Regions from separate parts of the Geobacillus sp. FJAT-46040 genome, predicted to be linked through region 2. Evidence: riboswitches for the same ligand, from Rfam matches in the RefSeq annotation. Region 2 holds a riboswitch; each other region holds the start of a gene.

Region 1 (6,674 bases), 2.1 Mb from region 2:
TCAATGCGTTTCACATTCGTTTCCTCCCTTTCATGTTGACGTTCATCTTTACTTTATCATATGGCAAGGCAAAAAAAGAACGGGGATGCCTTCACCTCGGGCAGTCGTTTTTGCATACAACAGTAAGAAAGGGGGGGAAAGTGTGAGCAAAGAACTGGAAAAGGCGCTCGAAGGTTGGGTTGCGTCACGCAAAGAAGGGCATGAAACGTTCATCCGCCTGTTTGAACAATGGGGAAAGGACTTTAACAAACAGTTGCAAGAAATCGAAAAATTGAACAATGGATTTTTAAAAAGTGTGCAAGGCAACTTAGACTACATCGAGCAATGGTTTGCGAAAAAGGAGCGGGAATTTGCCGAGCTGTTCCGCCGATTTGGATGACAAAATGGCCTTTGCGCCCATACGCCCCGCTAAGCCGGTGAATACGATACAGTAAACGGAGAAGGAGGTGAACATTATAATGGGCTTCTGCGGTTATGGTTATCCTTACGGCTACGGCTATGGCGGTGGCTATGGCAGTGGCTTTGTGCTGATTGTCGTGTTGTTCATTTTGTTGATTATTGTCGGCGCGGCATTTGTCGCCTAACGGAAAAAGCGAATGGGATACGGGCCGTTTCGGCGCCACGGAGCGGCTCGTATTTTTCTTTCCCTAATTTGATGCACGCCGAGGCGGGAGCATCATACGATATAGCAGGGAGAAGGAGGCGGAACGATGGATCAGCAATTTTTTAAAAACATCGAACAGAAAACAGGTGTCAATATGAAAGACGTTTTTGAGCTCGCCAACTCGCTGCAAAACGCCAATTTCAGCGATGAAAAAACGGTGCGCCAAGTGGTGAAGCGGGTGGCGCAAATTGCCAACCGGAAAGTGCCAAAAGAACTTGAGGATCAAATCGTCAAGGCGATCGTCCATAACGGCAAGCAAATTGATTTCAATACGATCGCCAATATGCTGAACAACAAAAAGTAAGCAAAAGGGAGCTTGCGTGCGCACAGCTCCCTTTTGCTCTGCTTGGCTCAGGAGAGCGAAACGATGTTCGATGATCCCAAGCCTTGGATCAGTGTAGACGAGGCTGTTCTATGGCCATCATTCGAGCGATTTCACCATCGTGACATGTGGGATGCCGGCGTCCATAAAGACGCCGGAGACGGTCGTATAGCCGAGCTTTTGGTAAAACGGTTCTGCGTGCGTCTGGGCGTTCAGTTTCGCCGTTTTCGCCCCTTTTGTTTTCGCCAGCTGTTCGATCGCTTCCATCACCATCCGTCCGGCGCCGCGGCCGCGGTAGGACGGCAGGACGCAAATGCGCTCGATTTTGCCGACGCCTTCGTCAATGAAACGGAGTCGCCCAGCACCCACCGGTGTTTGGCCATCATACAGGACGAGGTGGAACGAGTCGTCCTCGAATGCGTCGATTTCCTCGTCTTCCGGCACGTTTTGCTCCTCAATGAATACGAGCCGGCGGACGCGCAAGGCGTCTTCGTACAAAGCGCGATCTTGCGTTGTGCCAATCGCAATGTTCATCTCAGACCGTTTCCTTTCCTCCGACGATAAACGTTTCATAGACGGTCCACGAGCCGTTTTCCAGCTGATAGAGAAGATGGAAGCGGTCGACGGTCTCCTCGAAGTGCACATCTTGCAGCTTCAGCTGGCTGTAGACGTCCGCATATTCTGCGCTCGGCAAATCGCGGCCGATCGTAATGTGAGGCACGAACATAAACTCCGGCTTTCCGGCGAACAAGCCGCTGTGCAGTTGTTCATGAAGGCGCTCGAGCACGTCGTTTGGTTCCACCTTCAAATAAATGATGTTGCTTGTCGGGTAAAACGAGCTGAATTTCGTCACTTTGATCGGAATGGGAGGTGTTTCCGCCGCAATGCGGCGCAACTCTTTCGCCATTTTTTTTATTTGCTCCTCATCCGCTTCAAATGGGTATTTCAGCGTAATATGCGGCGGGATGAGGGCGTAATGGCTGTCGTACCGTTTCCGGTACGAGTTGGCGAAGTCCTGAATCCGTTTTGGCGGAAAGATCACAATGCCGTACTTCATTTTGTTTTCCCTCCTTGAACCAGTTCTTTTTCCATGCACAGGAAACGCACGGAATGGATGCGGCGGCTTCAACATCTTTGAAGTTGCTCCGTTTTGTCCTATAATGATAAAACAGCGGCTACGGCCCGGGGTACATCCGGCTGCCAATACGTCCACGCATGGCCGCCTTCGAACTCATGGTATGTATAAGCAAACCGTTTTTCCATAAACAAGTCCCGCGCCATTCGATTCGGGGTGATAAAATCGCGCACATGGCCATCCGTCGTTTTCACCGCTGTTTCCTCTGTGCCAACAGAATGGTAAAGCGAAAGGAGCGATGGATCGCGGAATGAGCGGATGCGCGCCAATACCGAGTCATCGATATAGGGGGACTGCATGGCGATTTTCCCAAATGTATGCGGATACAACAACCCGGCTAGAAGCGACACCGTTCCACCGAGCGAATCGCCGATCAGCGCCCGGCCTTTGCCCATTTGGTATGTCGGCAGTTCGCGGTCCAAAAACGGGACGAGCTCATGGGCTAAAAAACGAAGGTATGCTTCGTGCTTTCGTCCTTCCGGGTGGTATTTCTCGTAGCGGTCGTTGACGTTCCGATACGGGATGCCGACGACGATCATCCGGTCGATTGTTCCTTCTGCCATCAGCGTTTCGATGACGGTTTTCATTTTTCCATACATAAAATAATCTTTGCCGTCTTGCGCGATTAATAAAGGATATTTGTAAAGCGGCGAAAAATTGCTTGGCAAGTAGATGAGCAGTTCGATTTCTTCTTGCAGCTCTCCGCTGTACAACTTGCAGTCGCGCATCGTTCCTGTTGCTGTCGCCATGACCATCCTCCATGAAAGCGTAAGTTCATCTGTTATTGTAACATATTTGCGCCCAAAGATGTGAATGAAGGGCTCGAATTTTTCGCGAATTTGCCGAATCGCACCGCTGACAAAAAAATGGCTTGCAAAAACGTGGGGAATGCGTTACATTTTTATTAAAAAAAAAATTGAATACGCGTCCCATTCTTATCAAGAGAAGCGGAGGGAACTGGCCCAATGAAGCTTCAGCAACCAGCCGCCCGACGGCCAGGTGCTAAATCCAGCGAATTGAGCATTCAATTCGGCAGATAAGAAGAAGCATGCCCCCATGTGTATGGAAAAGTCTTCTTCTTAGAAGACTTTTTTTATTTATTCAAGCGGCCGCTTCCATCAACCGCGAGGCGGTTTCGGACGAAGGCGCTTGGCCGCTGCCCAACGGACAGTGGTGCTTCGTTGGGCATTAAGTGGTCGGCCGTTGATCGATGATGGAATTTTCAACAGAAGGAGAGAGATGAGATGGAGAAACTGGAGACGTTGTTAGCGCAAATTGGCAACCGGAGCGAAACGGTGACGGGGACGGTCAACCCGCCGGTTTATTTTTCCACCGCCTACCGCCATGCCGGCATCGGAGAGTCGACTGGGTTTGACTACATCCGCACCGGCAACCCCACGCGCAAAATCGTCGAAGAAGCAATCGCGAGACTGGAAGGTGGCGACCAAGGCTATGCGTTCAGCTCCGGCATGGCCGCCATTCAGACGGTGCTCGCCTTGTTTGAGAGCGGAGATGAGTTTCTCGTATCGGCCGACCTTTACGGCGGCACGTACCGCCTGTTTGAGCGCGGCTGGCGCAAGTATGGTCTTGGATTCCATTACGTCGATTTTGCTGATCTCGCTGCGGTGGAAGCGTGTATCACCGAAAAAACGAAAGCGATTTTCCTGGAAACACCGACGAACCCGCTTATGCATGAGACCGATATCCGCGCCGTCTCCGAATTCGCCAAGCGGCATGGGCTTTTGTTGATCGTTGACAACACGTTTTATACACCGGTGCTTCAACGCCCGATCGAACAAGGTGCCGATATTGTCATCCACAGCGCCACGAAATATTTAGGCGGCCATAACGACGTGTTGGCTGGCCTTGTCGTCGCCAAGGGCGAGGAGCTCTGTCAACGCCTGGCCGAGTATCAGAACGCCATCGGCGCGGTTTTGTCGCCGTTTGATTCGTGGCTGTTGATTCGCGGGATGAAAACGCTGGCGCTAAGGATGCGCCAGCACGAAGAAAACGCCAAGCGCATCAGCGCCTTTTTGCGCGAACATGAAGATGTTACAGACGTCTTATATCCAGGAAGAGGCGGGATGCTGTCGTTCCGGATTGCCGATGAAAAGTGGGTGAACGGGTTTTTAAAAAGCTTGCGCCTCATTACGTTCGCGGAAAGCCTGGGCGGAGTCGAAAGCTTTATTACGTACCCAGCGACGCAGACGCATGCGGACATTCCTGAGGAAATCCGCATCCAAAACGGTATTTGCAACCGGCTGCTCCGCTTCTCGGTCGGCATCGAACATGCGGATGATTTAATCGCCGACTTGGCGCAGGCATTGAAAAACATGAAAGAGGTGTAAGCGATGGAACGGGAATGGTCGTTTTCAACGAAACTGCTCCACAATGAATGGAAAGTCGATCGCCACACGGGAGCGGTGAGCGTGCCGATCCAGCACGCCTCCACGTTCCATCAGTTCGATTTCGATTCATTCGGCAAATACGACTACAGCCGCTCCGGCAACCCGACGCGCGAGGCGCTTGAGGAAACGATCGCGGCGTTAGAAGGCGGAACGCGCGGGTTTGCGTTCGCCTCTGGCATGGCGGCTATTTCAACGGCGTTTTTGCTTCTCTCAAAAGGCGACCACGTGCTCGTGACCGAAGACGTCTACGGCGGCACGTACCGGATGATTACGGAGGTGCTCGGCCGCTTTGGCATTGAATATACGTTTGTCGATATGACCGATTTAAACGCAGTGGCGGAAAACATCCGGCCGAACACGAAAGTCATTTATATGGAAACGCCGTCCAATCCATTGTTAAAAGTGACCGACATTCAAGGCGTCGTCAAGTTGGCGAAGGCGCATGGCTGTTTGACATTCTTGGATAATACGTTCATGACGCCGGCGTTGCAGCGGCCGCTTGATCTTGGAGTCGATGTCGTCCTTCACAGCGCCACGAAATTTTTAGCCGGCCATAGCGACGTCGTCGCCGGGCTGGCGGTCGTGAAAGACGAGGAATTGGGAAAAGAATTGTACAAACTGCAAAACGCGTTTGGCGCCGTCCTTGGCGTCCAAGATGCGTGGCTTGTGCTGCGGGGATTAAAAACGCTCCACGTTCGGCTGAAGCAGTCGTCTGAATCAGCGGCCGCCATCGCCAAGTATTTGGCTTGTCATCCAAAGGTCGAAGAAGTGTATTATCCGGGGCTGGAGAACCACCCAGGCCATGACATCCAGCGCCATCAGGCGGCCGGGTTTGGCGCTGTGCTGTCGTTCCGTTTAGCCGATGAAGAAGCGGCTCGGACGTTCGTGCAAAACGTCCGCTTGCCGGTGTTTGCTGTCAGCCTTGGGGCGGTCGAGTCAATTTTATCGCACCCAGCGAAAATGTCGCATGCGGCGATGCCAAAAGAAGAGAGGCTCCGGCGCGGCATTACCGACGGCTTGTTGCGGCTGAGCGTCGGGCTTGAGGATGTCAACGATTTGATCGCCGATTTTGAGCAGGCGTTGTCGTTTGTCAATGAGCATCCATCGGTCGTTCCGACGCGGTAACGACAAAGGTATGCATCGTTTCGGCGGATGCATACCTTTGTTTTTTTCGTTACACTTCCCGAACAAAGTTGACGGCTGTCAGCGGAATGAGCACCGTGCGCGTTTCCCGCTCGTATCCGCCCGCTTCCGCCCTAAGCTCGATCGTTCCGTCCTCGACATCGGTGAGTCGTCCCTCTATTAAGTTGTTGTCCGTCGCGACTTGGATCGTTTCCCCGATGAGGCGGCGGAGCTGCTCTTCGAATGTGGTCGCAAAGTCCATTGTCTCCTCCCTCCTTTCAGTCTAAAAGGCCGGTGATTTAAGGAGAAATACTGCTCTCCAACAGTGTTTCTCAAATTGAAAAACCTTGCAACACCATCACTTCATTCCTTGTGATTTCTCATAAATCGAGCGAATCCATTGTTTTTCATCAGCCTTCTAAACGGGTGATGGCTTGAATGCTGGCAAACGGAATGTAAACGAAACGCCCGAGCGCATCCTCAAGCACGGCATAATCGTTTCGGACGGCGATGACTGTGCCGCTCACCGGGCCGAAATTGACCGTAATTTCTACTCTCTCCCCAATCAAGTCCTCGAGCTCGTCGCCAATATCTTCCGCGGGTGGCGCCCCTGTGCGCAACTCGGTCAAAATGGCTTGCAACAGTTCGCGCTCGTCCTCCAAAATGTCCCGCTGTTCTTGCTCCTCATCAAGAATGCGGCGCAAAATCGGTTGGATCGGCTTTCAAAACGTAGGCGACGAGCTGTTATGGAATCTTTTTGCCTCCTATGCCCGCCAATACGCCCCGGACGTTCAAATCATCCCATCGACGCCCAAGGTCAACTGGAAAGATACGAGCCCGTACGACGCCGTCGTGCTCGGCGGCGGTTCGCTCTTGCTTCCAGGCTACATGGCCGTTTTGCAAGAGGCGCACGAAGCTGGAAAACCAATATGGATATGGGGAAGCGGCATTGACTGGATCGGTGAAGCTGAAACCGACGCCTTGTGTGCAGGCGCTAAGCCAGCGCTTCACCGCCACTTTTCC
Region 2 (6,674 bases):
TAGTTTTTCAGCAAGTCGCCATGCTCGCGCGCTGCTGTGAAGATGTCGGTGAAAATGACGCCTTTTTCTTTTAATTCATCGGACAGCGACACGTACGCCGGCGTATGGTTGCGCTGCACATACAAGTTTTTCGTTCCTTCGCCCGCCTCGATGAGCGCCTTGACCGCTTCCGGCAAATCGTCAAGACCATCATACGGCGCGCTGTCGACCGTGTGGCGGGCGAACTCGGTGAAATTCCATTTGTCGATTTTCGTCTTCTCCGGTTTCGGAAGCGGCAGCCGCTCCGCCAGCCGAAGCGCCTCAAGGCGCCGCGCCGTCAGCCAGTCCGGCTCGCCGCGCCCGCTTGAGAACGTGCGGATGTATGTTTCATCGAATGGGATTTTCGTTTCTGTCGCCATAATCCTCCTCCTAACGCTTACGCTTCTTGTCCGACCGTTTCGTCTTCAATGCCAAGCTCTTTTTTGATCCAGTCGTACCCTTCCGCCTCAAGCCGCTGCGCCAGTTCCGGACCGCCGGATTTGACGATGCGCCCTTGCATCATGACGTGCACGTAATCCGGCGTGATGTAGTTCAATAACCGTTGGTAGTGAGTGATGATCAAACAGCCGAATTCGCTGCTGCGCATTTCGTTGACGCCTTTGGCGACGATTTTGAGCGCGTCAATGTCCAATCCGGAGTCGATCTCGTCCAAAATGGCGATTTTCGGTTCAAGCATCATCAGCTGCAAAATTTCATTTCGCTTTTTCTCCCCGCCCGAGAATCCTTCGTTCAAGTAACGGTGCGCCATATCCGGGTTCATTTCGAGAAACGCCATTTTTTCATCGAGCTTGCGGATGAATTTCATGAGCGAAATTTCGTTGCCCTCGCCAAGCCGGGCATTGATCGCAGCGCGCAAAAAGTCGGCGTTCGTCACTCCACTGATTTCGCTTGGGTATTGCATCGCCAAAAACAGGCCGGCGCGCGCCCGTTCGTCGACTTCCATCTCAAGGACATCCTGGCCGTCGAGCGTCACCGATCCTTCTGTCACTTCATATTTTGGATGGCCCATAATGGCCGATGCCAGCGTCGACTTCCCCGTTCCGTTCGGACCCATGATGGCGTGGATTTCCCCGCCTTTGACTTCCAAGTCCACTCCTTTTAAAATTTCTTTTCCCTCCACGGCGACGTGGAGATTGCGAATCGTCAATACCGCCATGCAGCATACCTCCAATTCCCGATTGAGAGTCAGTTCGCTCGCTTGTCTTCTAGCGATCGCTCATTCTCATTTTATTCTCATTACAATTTTATAACAAATGAAAACTACCTGCAACTTCCCTGCTCTGTTTTTCACGATGGCCGTGTGAAAAAATAGCGCCTTTTACTATTTTACACGAAAACCTCAAGCTTGTACGAGTTTTTGCAAAAAAAAGCCCCCGTTTTTTCCGGAGTCTAGTGAGCCGCCCGCAGCTCGCGGAGGCATTCTTGCACGAGCGTCACCGCCTGGCTCATCGCCGCCCCGCCGCCAAACGCGGCCGCCGTACTGGCGCGTTTGAACAACCGATGAAGCGCGGGAAAACAGACCGGCCGCGGCGTCTCTCCATCCAAAACGGTTTTGAACTTTCGGGTGGCTCTTTTTTGTGCAAAAAATAACGGAAGCGATTCGCTTCCGTTATTGATTGTTTGTCGCCGCTGGAATGACGGCGCCGTGGTATTTTTCTTTAATGAAATCTTGGATTTCTTTCGATTGCAGCACTTCGACAAGCGTTTTGATTTCTTTCCGGTTTTCATCGCCTTTGCGCACCGCAATAATGTTCACATACGGATTGTTTTTCGGCGACTCCACGGCGATCGGGTCTTTCGCCGGGTCCAAACCGGCGTCAAGCGCATAGTTGGCGTTGATCAGCACCGCATCGCCTTCGCCGTTTTTGTAAATTTGCGGCAGAAGCCCGGCGTCGACATCGGCCTTAAATTTTAAATGCTTTGGATTTTCGATGATGTCATTGACTGTCGCTTTCGTTTTATCGACGCCCGGTTTCAATTTGATGAGCCCTTTTTCTTGCAGCATCGACAAAATGCGGCCATGGTCGGCGACCGAGTTGCTCATGATGATCGTCGCGCCGTCCGGCAGTTCTTCAATGCTTTTGTATTTTTTGGAATACAGGCCGATCGGCTCGATATGAATGCCGCCGGCGTTGACGAAATCATAGCCGTGTTCTTTCATTTGCGATTCCAAGTACGGAATGTGCTGGAAGTAGTTGGCGTCGATGTCTTTATCAGCCAACGCTTTGTTCGGCAAGATGTAATCTTGGAACGTAATGATCTCCAAGTCGATGCCTTTTTTCTTCAAAATCGGTTTCGCTTTTTCCAAAATTTCCGCGTGCGGCACGTTCGACGCGCCGACTTTCAACTTCACCAATTTGCCGTCTTTGCCGCCTTCCGCGCTGTCGTTATTGTTGCCGCCGCATGCCGCCAAAGCGAGCACGAGAATGGCGGCGAGCAACACACCCAACCATTTCTTCATCAGTTGTTTCCCCCTTTATCGTTTATCGATTTTCGAAGTGACAAAGTCACCGATCAGCTGAATGATAAATACAATGACCAACACCAATACGGTTGCGACAAATGTCACATCGTTATGGTTGCGCTGGAACCCTTCCAAATACGCCAAGTTCCCAAGCCCGCCGGCGCCGATGGCTCCAGCCATCGCTGTATAGCTGACGAGCGACACCGCCGTCACCGTAATGCCGGAGACGAGCGCCGGCAAAGACTCCGGCAGCAGCACTTTCCAAATGATCGTCCACGTTGAGGCGCCCATCGCTTGGGCTGCTTCGATGACGCCTTTATCAATTTCGCGAAGAGCGATTTCGACCATGCGGGCGTAAAACGGCGCGGCCCCAATGACCAAAGCCGGCAGCGCCGCATTGGCGCCAAGCATCGTCCCGACAAGCCAGGTGGTAAACGGAATGAGCAAAATGATCAAAATAATAAACGGAATCGAGCGGAAAATGTTCACAAACGCCGCAATCACTGTATTGACAAACCGGTTTTCCCATAGGTTGCCCTTCGCTGTCAAAAATAGAAGCAAGCCAAGAACGATTCCGAGGACGAAAGTGGCCGCCACCGCCACTCCCGTCATATACAGCGTCTCGACCGTCGCCGCCCACATCGTCTCCCATTGCACGTTCGGCAGGAGGTTAGCGAGCATCGTGAATCACCTCCACCGCCACCTGCTGGCTTTGAATGTAGTCAAGCGCCCGGTCGATTTCATCCCTCGCCCCGTCGAGGTGCACGAACAGCACCCCATAGGCGCCTTGATGGGTTTGCGAAATTTTCCCTTGCAAAATGTTGACATCGACGGCAAACTGACGCACCACTTCGGTGGTGAGCGGCTTTCCGGCTGCCGCGCCGACAAACGTCAGCTGCGCGATCAGCCCGCTCGGGTATTGGCCAAACAAATGAGAAATCGCCTCTTCCGTCTCCTCGGGCTCGATCAGCTGCTTGACGAACCGTTTCGTGATCGGCTGCTGCGGGTTGCGGAACACATGCAACACTTCGCCTTGCTCGACGATTCGGCCGCTTTCCATCACCGCAACGCGGTCGCAAATTTTGCGGATGACGTGCATTTCATGGGTGATCAGCACAATCGTCAGCCCGAGCCGCTTGTTGATGTCAACGAGCAAGTCCAAAATCGCATCGGTCGTCTGCGGGTCGAGCGCCGATGTCGCCTCGTCGCACAGCAAGACTTTCGGGTTGTTGGCGAGCGCCCGGGCGATGCCGACCCGCTGCTTTTGCCCGCCGCTCAGCTGCGACGGGTAGGCATCCTCGCGCCCGGAAAGGCCGACAAGCTCGATCAATTCATCCACCCGCTTGTTCCGCTCCTCTTTCGGGACGCCGGCAATTTCAAGCGGAAAGGCAATGTTTTCCCTGACTGTGCGAGACCAAAGCAAGTTGAAATGCTGGAAAATCATCCCGATTTCTTGACGCGCCTTGCGCAGCTCCCGCCCTTTGATGCGCCCCATGTCGCGGCCGGCGACGATCACCTTGCCGCTCGTCGGCTTCTCGAGCCCATTGAGCAAGCGGATGAGCGTGCTTTTCCCCGCGCCGCTGTAGCCGATAATGCCGAAAATTTCCCCTTCGCGAATCTCAAGCGACACATTGTCGACAGCCGTGACCGAGCCGTTGGCCGCTTGATAGATTTTCGTCACTTGTTCGAGTGTAATCATCGTTTCACCTTCCTCCCCAAGCGGCGGAGCGCAAAAAGAAAACCTTTCTGCCCGCAGAGAACAGAAAGGTATTGTGCACCATTCTGTCTCTTATCTCTCAAAGCAGGCCGCTTTGTGTGAATTGGCACCATTTCAGCACATGCGCTGACGGTTGCCGGGCTTCATTGGGCACATCCCTCCACCTCTCTTGATAAGAGCGCAACAATCACCTATTCGATTGACTACAGCTGTGATTGTATCACCTTGTGTCGAACATTGTCAATAAAAATTTCACCCAACATGCCGATACGGCTTAGCCAAATGGAGGAGCGACTCAAGCAGCAACAGATGACGAAAGCTTCCCGATACATGCACTTCGCGCAGCCGGACGAGCTGCTGCAGCTTCAGTTCGCCGTTCAGCAGGGACGCGAGCGCCTCTTTGGAACCGCGCACCGTCAATGTTTTCCGTTCATCGTTTTCCATCCCTCTAGCGGCTGATTCCTTGCCGATCAACAGCAAGGCGGTTTCGTCATCGCTTTCAAACCGAACATACAGCTGCTCATCCGGCAAAATCGGCACCAAATGGTGCAACACTTGCATCCGTTCCACGAACTGCCCAACTAATTCACGCATTTCCATGGATATCCCCTCCCCCATTTTTATTTTTTTCACTTCCACCTGAAGAGGAGAAATCCTTTACAAAAATCTCGACAACCCGTTGACGAACGAGCGCCGTTTTTGTCATTTCCCAAGAAATGTGTCAAACAGCGTCAAAAAAAGGCGAATCATCGGGACGGCAAGCAGGCTTGAATCACTTCGTACAAATACGGAACGGAATGAAAGGCATACCACTTGCCTGCGACCGTTCCGTCCCTAAAAAGAAGCAGGCAAGGAACGCTTTCAATTTTCCACGCAACGGCCTGCTCAGGGATATAGTTGATGTCCGTTTCGTAAAACGGCAGCGCCGGAAACAACTGCTCCACCACCGTGAGCATCCGCCGCGCCAGCTGGCACGTGCCGCACAGCGGGGTATACAAGTAAAGGGCCAGAAGCGGCTCGACTTCCACCACTCGCATGACATCGTTTCGGTCGATCGCTTTCACTCGCCTCTTCCCCTCATGAGCGATTCGATGCGGACGTCGAAACGAGCGCGCAACAGCACTTGCGCCAAGTGCCAAGGCGGAGCGGCCGCCACTTCGCGATACGCCCGGTCAATGTAAAGATGCTCCGCCTCTGGAAACATGCGGCGAAACTGCCGGCGCAATTTTTCTCCCGCCTCATCGGCATCGGCCAAGACGTATACACCGCATCCTTCCAGCTCATCGGCCAGCTCCTCAAGGCGCGCATCACTGATCGTGCCGTTTGTGCAGACGATGACGACTGGTTCGTTCAGCACCGCCGCCACTTTTTGCTTGTCTGATCGCCCTTCGACGATGATCACTTTTTCCACGCGTCGCATGTCCGACCCACCTAACTTCAAATGAGGATACTATTATTGTATGTCTTGCGCCGGCCAAATGTTGAAAATGAAAAGCAACAGCCATCCACCGTTGCCTTTCAACACCAGCCCGCTTCCCCGTCGCAATCGACATATTTTTGGTCCGGCTCAACGGTAGCGGTCACCTGTTTGTAAATTCTTCCGTTTTGTTCGGTATACCCCTTTTTCAACGGGACGGCCGCCGGAAGCGGAAGGCGCCCGATGAGCTCTCCTTCCTCGTACAACTCCAGCGAGCGGCCGTTCAGTTTGCCGATGATCCGGTCCGTGACATCTATGCGCGTCGTTTGCAGCGCCATCGCGAGCACCCCTTTTTTCAATCAAATTCCGGTATGTATAGAGTGCCCGAATCGAAGCGAAGATTGCAGGAACGTTTATCCTTCGTTGATCATCGCCTCGTATTGTTCCGCCGTCAACAAATTGTCGATTTCGCTCAAATCATTCGGTTTGACGACGATCATCCACGCTTTGTCATACGGCGATTCGTTCACGTACTCCGGATGGTCATTTAACGCCTCATTCACTTCAACGACCGTGCCGCTGATCGGCGCATACAATTCCGAGACCGTTTTCACCGATTCAACGCTGCCGAACGGCTCGTTCGCCGTAACCTCTGCGCCGACTTCCGGCAGCTCGACAAAGACGATGTCGCCAAGCTCTGATTGGGCGTAATCCGTAATGCCGATGCGCACGTTCTCTCCTTCCACGCGCACCCACTCATGCTCCTTTGTATAGCGAAGTTCTTTCGGCGTGTTCATCGTATCCCTCCATTGCGACAAAATGTATATTCCTTTTCATCATAACCGATTTTCCGCAAAAACTCACTGAATTCACCCGATTTTGCAAAAAATTTTTTATGTCCCCGCCGCGAAAAACGCCTCGTATTCTTGTTCGCGAAAGCCCACGACGACCCGCTCGCCGTCCGTCAAAATCGGCCGTTTGACCAACATCCCGTCCGAGGCGAGCCAATCGAGCATCTCGTCTTCCGATGCGCGGTC
Region 3 (6,674 bases), 2.0 Mb from region 2:
TGTCAATCGTTTGGTTGTTTGATTCGAATGATACATGGTCGATCAATCGATTGTCAATACGTTTTGAAAAAATTTTTTGCCGCTTCGTAGTCGTGCGGCCGGCGGTCGGCAAACACCGGGATGCGCGCGCGGACGTCCGCAACGAGTGCGGGATCGATGTCGGCCGAGAGAATGCCCGGCTTCTCGTCCGCCTCGGCGATCACTTCGCCCCATGGGTCGATGACGAGCGAATGGCCGGCAAAGACGTTGTTCGGGTCGCGGCCAGCCCGGTTGCAGGCGACGACGTAGCATTGGTTTTCAATCGCCCGCGCCATCAAGAGCGTCCGCCAATGGTGCAGGCGGGGAAGCGGCCATTCGGCGACGACAAACAGCACTTCCGCCCCAGCCAAAGCATGGGCGCGAATCCACTCCGGAAAGCGGATGTCATAGCAAATGACCCCGGCGCATGCAAGCCCGTCGAGCGAAAACAAGCCTAAGCTGCTTCCCGGCTGCAAATACAAATGTTCATCCATTAATTGAAACAGATGGAGTTTGCTGTATTCGCCGACGATTTGACCGCTCCGGTCGGCCACGATCATCGTGTTCGTCACGCCGGTTGTTGTTTTTTTAGCGACCGAGCCGGCGACGAGATGGATGTTGTGTGCTTGCGCTAGGCGGGAGGCGAACGCTTTCGCCCGTTCGGCGCCTTCGTCGGCAATCTCATCTAGGCGCGTCAAATCGTAGCCGGTCGTCCATAATTCCGGCAGCACGATGATATTCGCGCCGTCCTTGACGGCCGATTCAATGGCGCTTTCCGCGCACCGTTCGTTTTCGTTCGGGTCGCCAAACGCAATATCAAGCTGGAGGCAGGCGATGCGGATCGTCATGAGTTTTCACCTCGAAAAAATTTTGCTTTACATTTTGCTTTTTACGATATATGATGTTGCACTAGAATTTCAAGAATTTTTTAAGAAGGTGTGGGCGATGACGATGGAAATTCCTTTTTCCGAGCTGCTTGAGCAGCTGCCAAAGCAATTTTTCGCCTCGCTTGTCGCAAAAGTCGGGGAGAAAATCAAGGCCGGATGCGACGTGATCAATTTAGGGCAAGGCAACCCGGATCAGCCGACGCCAAAGCATATCGTTGAGGCGATGCAGCGGGCGGCGGCCAATCCGAAATACCATAAATATTCGCCATTTCAAGGCTACTTCTTTTTGAAAGAAGCCATTGCCGCGTTTTACGCGCGTGAATACGGGGTGAACGTCGATCCAGACCGCGAAGTCGCCATTTTGTTCGGCGGCAAGGCCGGGCTTGTCGAGCTGCCGCTTTGCCTCGTCAACCCGGGCGATGTGGTGCTTGTCCCGGACCCGGGCTATCCGGACTATTGGTCGGGGATCGTGCTTGCCCGCGCGCGGATGGAGATGATGCCGCTTTCTTCGGAAAACGGATTCTTACCGGATTACGAAGCCATTCCGGAGTCGGTCGCCGACCGAGCGAAGCTCATGTTTTTAAACTATCCGAACAATCCGACTGGCGCGACGGCGACAAAGGAATTTTTCGCGGAGACGGTGGCGTTTGCCGCCAAGCACGGCATTGCCGTCGTGCACGATTTCGCTTATGGGGCGATCGGCTTTGACGGCCGAAAACCGGTCAGCTTCTTGGAAGCCGATGGGGCGAAAGACGTCGGCGTCGAGATTTACACCTTTTCGAAAACATACAATATGGCCGGCTGGCGCGTGGCGTTTGCCGTCGGCAACGAGCGGATCATTCGGGCGCTTGAGCTTTTGCAGGATCATTTGTATGTCAGCTTGTTCGGCGCCATCCAGGAAGCGGCCGCCGCGGCGCTCCTTGGTCCGCAAGATTGTGTCACGGAGTTGGTCGCATTGTATGAGGCGCGCCGCAATGCGTTCATCGCTGCGCTCTGCGAGATCGGCTGGGAAGCGCCGGCGCCGTCTGGATCATTTTTCGCCTGGCTTCCGTTGCCAAAAGGCGCATCATCCGCCGAATTTGCCGATCTGTTGCTTGAGCGGGCGCACGTCGCCGTCGCCCCAGGCATCGGTTTTGGAAAACACGGCGAAGGGTATGTGCGCGTCGGCCTCTTGACCGATGAAGCGCGGCTTCGCGAAGCAGCGGAGCGGATCGGCCGCCTTGGATTGTTCGAAAAAAATTTTTGAAAAATGATTGACAACGCCAATCGGCGATGTCATAATTCAAAGTAAATTTGCCAATTGTTTGATAAGTGCATAAACGAGCAGGCTTTCTTATCAAGAGCAGGCGGAGGGACGAGCCCAATGAAGCCCGGCAACCGGCTTGGCGCGCGCCAAGCACGGTGCTAATTCTTGCAGCGGAAACGCTGAGAGATAAGAAGAGCGCCATGGATGAGTGACGCCTCTTCTTATGAAGAGGCGTTTTTATTTCGAGATTGAGAGGGATGAACGATGAGTGCAGTGATGGCAACGTATTTGCTTCATGATGAAACAGACATTCGGAAAAAGGCGGAAGGGATCGCGCTCGGCTTGACGATCGGCACGTGGACCGACTTGCCGGCGTTGGAGCAGGAGCAGCTTCGCAAACATAAAGGGGAAGTCGTCGCTATTGAAGAGCTTGGCGAAAGCGAGCGGGTAAACGCCTATTTCGGCAAGCGGCTGAAGCGGGCGATCGTCAAAATCGCCTACCCGACAGTCAACTTCAGCGCCGATTTGCCGGCATTGTTGGTCACGACGTTCGGCAAGCTGTCGCTCGACGGTGAAGTGCGGCTGCTTGATTTAGAGTTTCCGGATGAATGGAAGCGACAGTTTCCTGGGCCGCGCTTTGGCATCGACGGCATTCGCGACCGAGTCGGGGTGCATAACCGCCCACTGTTGATGAGCATTTTTAAAGGCATGATCGGCCGCGATTTGGCGTACTTGACGTCGGAATTGAAAAAACAGGCGCTCGGCGGCGTTGACCTGGTCAAAGACGATGAAATTTTGTTTGACAGCGAACTTCTTCCGTTTGAAAAGCGGATCACCGAGGGCAAGGCGGCCCTTCAGGAAGTGTACGAACAAACAGGCAAGCGGACGTTGTATGCCGTCAACTTGACCGGCAAAACGTTTGCGTTAAAGGACAAAGCGAAACGAGCCGCCGAGCTTGGCGCTGATGTGCTGTTGTTTAACGTCTTCGCTTATGGGCTTGACGTGTTGCAGGCGTTGCGCGAGGATGAGGAGATTGCGGTGCCGATTATGGCTCACCCGGCGTTCAGCGGCGCTGTTACGCCGTCGGAGTTTTATGGGGTGGCTCCTTCGCTTTGGCTTGGAAAGCTTTTGCGGCTCGCCGGTGCCGACTTTGTCCTGTTCCCGTCGCCGTATGGCAGCGTGGCCTTGGAGCGTGAGCAGGCGCTTGGCATTGCAAGGGCGCTCACCGACGACCAAGAGCCGTTCGCTCGGGCATTTCCGGTTCCGTCGGCCGGCATTCACCCGGGATTGGTGCCGCTCATCATCCGCGATTTCGGCCTTGACAGCATCGTCAACGCCGGCGGCGGCATCCACGGCCATCCGGACGGGGCGATCGGTGGCGGACGGGCGTTTCGCGCGGCGATCGACGCAGTGCTGGCCGGCCGTCCGCTGCGTGCGGCGGCAGCAGAAAACGAAGCGCTGCAAAAAGCGATCGACCGCTGGGGCGTCGTTGAGGTGGAAGCATGACGAAACAGCTCGTTCTCTTTTGTGATTTTGACGGCACCATTACGGAAAACGACAACATCATCGCGATTATGAAACAGTTCGCCCCGCCGGAGTGGGAGGCGTTAAAAGACGACATTCTCGCTGAGCGCATTTCTGTTCAGGAAGGAGTCGGGAAGATGTTTTCCCTCCTTCCGTCCACGTTGAAGGATGAAATTGTGGATTTCCTGCGGCGCACCGCTCGGTTGCGCGCGGGATTCCGAGAGTTTGTCGCGTTTACGAAAGAGCGAGGCATTCCGCTTTATATCGTCAGCGGCGGCATCGACTTTTTTGTCTATCCGCTGCTTGAAGGGCTCATTGAACCGGAGCGCATTTTTTGCAACGGCTCCGATTTCAGCGGTGAGACGATCCGCATCACATGGCCGCATGCGTGCGACGGTGAGTGCCAAAACGGCTGCGGCTGCTGCAAGCCATCGCTCCTTCGCAAGCTTGCCCGCCCGGACGGATACCATGTCGTCATTGGCGATTCGATTACGGATTTAGCGGTGGCGAAGCAAGCGGATTACGTGCTGGCGCGCGATTTTCTGCTCCAAAAATGCCAAGAGCTCGGCTTGCCGCATGCGCCGTTTGCAACGTTTTTTGACGTGATTGATGCGTTGCAGCGAATGGAGGTGATCGTATGAGCATCTTCGTGAAAAAGTGGAACGAGCTCGCGGAAGTGAAAGCCGAGCTCGCCGCCCGCGACTGGTTTTTCGCGACAAGCGGCAATTTGTCGATCAAGGTGACAGACGACCCATTGACGTTTTTGGTGACAGCGAGCGGCAAGGATAAGCGGAAGCAAACAGATGAGGATTTTCTGCTCGTTGACGCCGCCGGAAAACCGGCGGAGGAAACAAACTTGAAGCCCTCGGCCGAGACGCTCTTGCACGCGGAAATTTACGGACGGACGAATGCCGGCTGCGTCTTGCACGTTCATACGGTCGACAACAACTTGATTTCTGAACTGTATGCGCAAAACGGGGAAGCGGTCTTTTCCGGCCAGGAAATCATCAAGGCGTTCGGCATTTGGGAGGAAAATGCCGCCGTGCGCATCCCGATTATTGACAATTACGCCGACATTCCGACGCTCGCTCGGGAGTTTGCGAACTATATCCATGGCGACGCCGGCGCCGTGTTGATCCAAAACCATGGCATCACGGTCTGGGGGCGTACAGCGTTTGAAGCGAAAAAACATTTGGAGGCATGGGAGTTTTTGTTCCGCTGGCAGGTGAAGCGGCTGCTTTTGCAGCGGGCCGGCCTGCCGGTTGGCTAATCCATATACATTTTTCCAAAGGAGGATGTGAACAATGGCAGTCATCAAAGTGAGAAAAACGGGCCAAGTGATTGAAGGAGAAGACAATGTGCGCGCGTTTTTGAACAGTCAAGGGGTGTTGTATGAACATTGGGACATCACGAAACTGCCGGAGCATTTGCGCGATAAATATGTTCTGACAGATGAAGAAAAAAATGAAATTTTAGCGACGTTCAAAGACGAAATTGAAGATTTAGCGGCGCGCCGCGGCTACAAAACGTGGGATATCGTCGCTCTGTCCGACGCGACGCCGAACTTGGATGAGTTGCTGAAAAAATTTGAACAAGTGCACATCCATACGGAAGATGAAGTGCGCGCCATTACGGCCGGCCATGGCATTTTCATTATCAAAGGCGACAAAGAGACCGGCTATTTTGACGTCGAGCTGGAAGCCGGCGATGTCATTTCCGTGCCGGAAGGGAATCCGCACTACTTTACGCTCATGGACGACCGCCAAGTCGTAGCCGTCCGCCTGTTCATCGACCCGTCCGGTTGGGTCGCCCATCCGTATGAAGAGAAAGAAGAGGCTGTCCAATAATGAGAACACCCCGTTGCCAGGCAAGGCAGCGGGGTGTTTCGTTCTGTATGGAGAGGAGAGCTTGCCTCGATGACGGAAGGAGAGACCGCTAAAACGATTCGGTTAACAAAATCATAAACAAAATGCCGATAATAAAGGCGTACGTCGAGATCCGTTCGTTGCCGTCGCCATGGCTTTCGGGAATGAGCTCTTTGTAAATGATGAACAGCATCGCCCCGGCGGCAAACGCCAACCCGTATGGAACGAGGCCGCGGAAGAGAGAGGTTAAATAAAAGCCGAGCAAAGACGTCACAATTTCGACCGCGCCGGTTAACGTGGCAATGACAAACGCTTTAAAGCGGCCAATCTGCTGATTGACTAAAAACAAGGCGACCAAAAATCCTTCCGGCGCGTTTTGCAAGCCGATGGCCAATGCGATCAAATTGCCGATTTGCGAAGCGCCGTCTGAGGCGTAGCTCACCCCGACTGACAGCCCTTCGGGGAGATTGTGCATCACAATGGCGGCGATGATGAGCATCGCCTTTTCGTCGAATTGCAAGCCGCTTTTCGTATGCTCCAAGTCGATATGGGGGACGGTCATCTCAAGCAACGTTAACACGAGCACCCCCGCCGCCAATCCGATGGCGAGCGCCTCAAAACCGCCGGACCGCAGGGCCTCGGGAATAAGACTTGTCATCGAGGCCGCCATCATAATGCCGGCTGAAAACGCGAGGAGCACATCGCGCCAGCGGTGAGTGAGCGATTTGGCCATAAACAAAATCGGCACAGCGCCAAGTCCGGTCGATAAGGCGGACAGCACACTGCCGGTCAATACCTCGTTCATCCAATTCCCCCTTCATCAGCCTTTATTTTTTCATATGCGCCGTTTCCACAAATGTGACAATCGCCCAAGCGCTGCCCTATAACAAAATTATCATAGCGAAAGGAACGGCCGCTGGCGAGAAAAATGGACCAGCGCCTGGCAAAAACGGTTGCCTGCCTGTTTGCTGTTCAAGTATAATGCAAGTAAGAAATGGTTAAATGCAAAGGGTTGGATGGCATGGAACAAAAAGAGCAAGAACTCGAGCAATCGCTAAAGTTGTTTATCGTATTGTCGCGGGCTTACCGCGCCGTAAGCGACCAAGTGAACAAATCAATCCACTCATTCGGGGT

Evidence for each region. A riboswitch is a leader RNA that binds a small molecule or an ion and turns the genes downstream of it on or off. The one in region 2 is predicted to bind S-adenosylmethionine.
Region 1: another riboswitch for S-adenosylmethionine. It lies ahead of CD000_RS10925 (methionine biosynthesis PLP-dependent protein); the one in region 2 lies ahead of CD000_RS00135 (methionine ABC transporter ATP-binding protein).
Region 3: another riboswitch for S-adenosylmethionine. It lies ahead of mtnW (2,3-diketo-5-methylthiopentyl-1-phosphate enolase); the one in region 2 lies ahead of CD000_RS00135 (methionine ABC transporter ATP-binding protein).

The regions. Positions count from the first base shown of each region.
Region 1 covers NZ_NISS01000001.1:2,072,763-2,079,436, reverse strand. Annotated here, with positions in the region: gene CD000_RS10960 (thioredoxin family protein) at 1-14, opposite strand, end outside; gene CD000_RS10955 (hypothetical protein) at 143-379, shown strand; gene CD000_RS10950 (YjcZ family sporulation protein) at 459-584, shown strand; gene spoVIF (sporulation-specific transcription regulator SpoVIF) at 711-968, shown strand; gene CD000_RS10940 (GNAT family N-acetyltransferase) at 1,086-1,520, opposite strand; gene CD000_RS10935 (YjcG family protein) at 1,522-2,043, opposite strand; gene CD000_RS10930 (alpha/beta hydrolase) at 2,142-2,870, opposite strand; SAM riboswitch class I at 3,054-3,164, shown strand; gene CD000_RS10925 (methionine biosynthesis PLP-dependent protein) at 3,366-4,469, shown strand; gene metC (cystathionine beta-lyase) at 4,473-5,654, shown strand; gene CD000_RS10915 (LSm family protein) at 5,704-5,913, opposite strand; gene CD000_RS10910 (hypothetical protein) at 6,062-6,355, opposite strand; gene CD000_RS10905 (polysaccharide pyruvyl transferase family protein) at 6,345-6,674, shown strand, end outside.
Region 2 covers NZ_NISS01000001.1:21,883-28,556, reverse strand. Annotated here, with positions in the region: gene sufD (Fe-S cluster assembly protein SufD) at 1-398, opposite strand, end outside; gene sufC (Fe-S cluster assembly ATPase SufC) at 416-1,195, opposite strand; partial or broken gene CD000_RS00150 (carboxymuconolactone decarboxylase family protein) at 1,429-1,518, opposite strand; gene CD000_RS00145 (MetQ/NlpA family ABC transporter substrate-binding protein) at 1,649-2,500, opposite strand; gene CD000_RS00140 (methionine ABC transporter permease) at 2,516-3,184, opposite strand; gene CD000_RS00135 (methionine ABC transporter ATP-binding protein) at 3,174-4,202, opposite strand; SAM riboswitch class I at 4,290-4,399, opposite strand; gene CD000_RS00130 (sterol-binding protein) at 4,473-4,820, opposite strand; gene CD000_RS00125 (thioredoxin family protein) at 4,967-5,284, opposite strand; gene CD000_RS00120 (toprim domain-containing protein) at 5,281-5,640, opposite strand; gene CD000_RS00115 (YusG family protein) at 5,739-5,975, opposite strand; gene gcvH (glycine cleavage system protein GcvH) at 6,051-6,434, opposite strand; gene CD000_RS00105 (arsenate reductase family protein) at 6,531-6,674, opposite strand, start outside.
Region 3 covers NZ_NISS01000001.1:2,008,314-2,014,987, reverse strand. Annotated here, with positions in the region: gene CD000_RS10605 (carbon-nitrogen family hydrolase) at 54-866, opposite strand; gene CD000_RS10600 (pyridoxal phosphate-dependent aminotransferase) at 964-2,151, shown strand; SAM riboswitch class I at 2,236-2,344, shown strand; gene mtnW (2,3-diketo-5-methylthiopentyl-1-phosphate enolase) at 2,416-3,657, shown strand; gene mtnX (2-hydroxy-3-keto-5-methylthiopentenyl-1-phosphate phosphatase) at 3,654-4,316, shown strand; gene CD000_RS10585 (methylthioribulose 1-phosphate dehydratase) at 4,313-4,945, shown strand; gene CD000_RS10580 (1,2-dihydroxy-3-keto-5-methylthiopentene dioxygenase) at 4,980-5,522, shown strand; gene CD000_RS10575 (ZIP family metal transporter) at 5,611-6,345, opposite strand; gene CD000_RS10570 (MarR family winged helix-turn-helix transcriptional regulator) at 6,562-6,674, shown strand, end outside.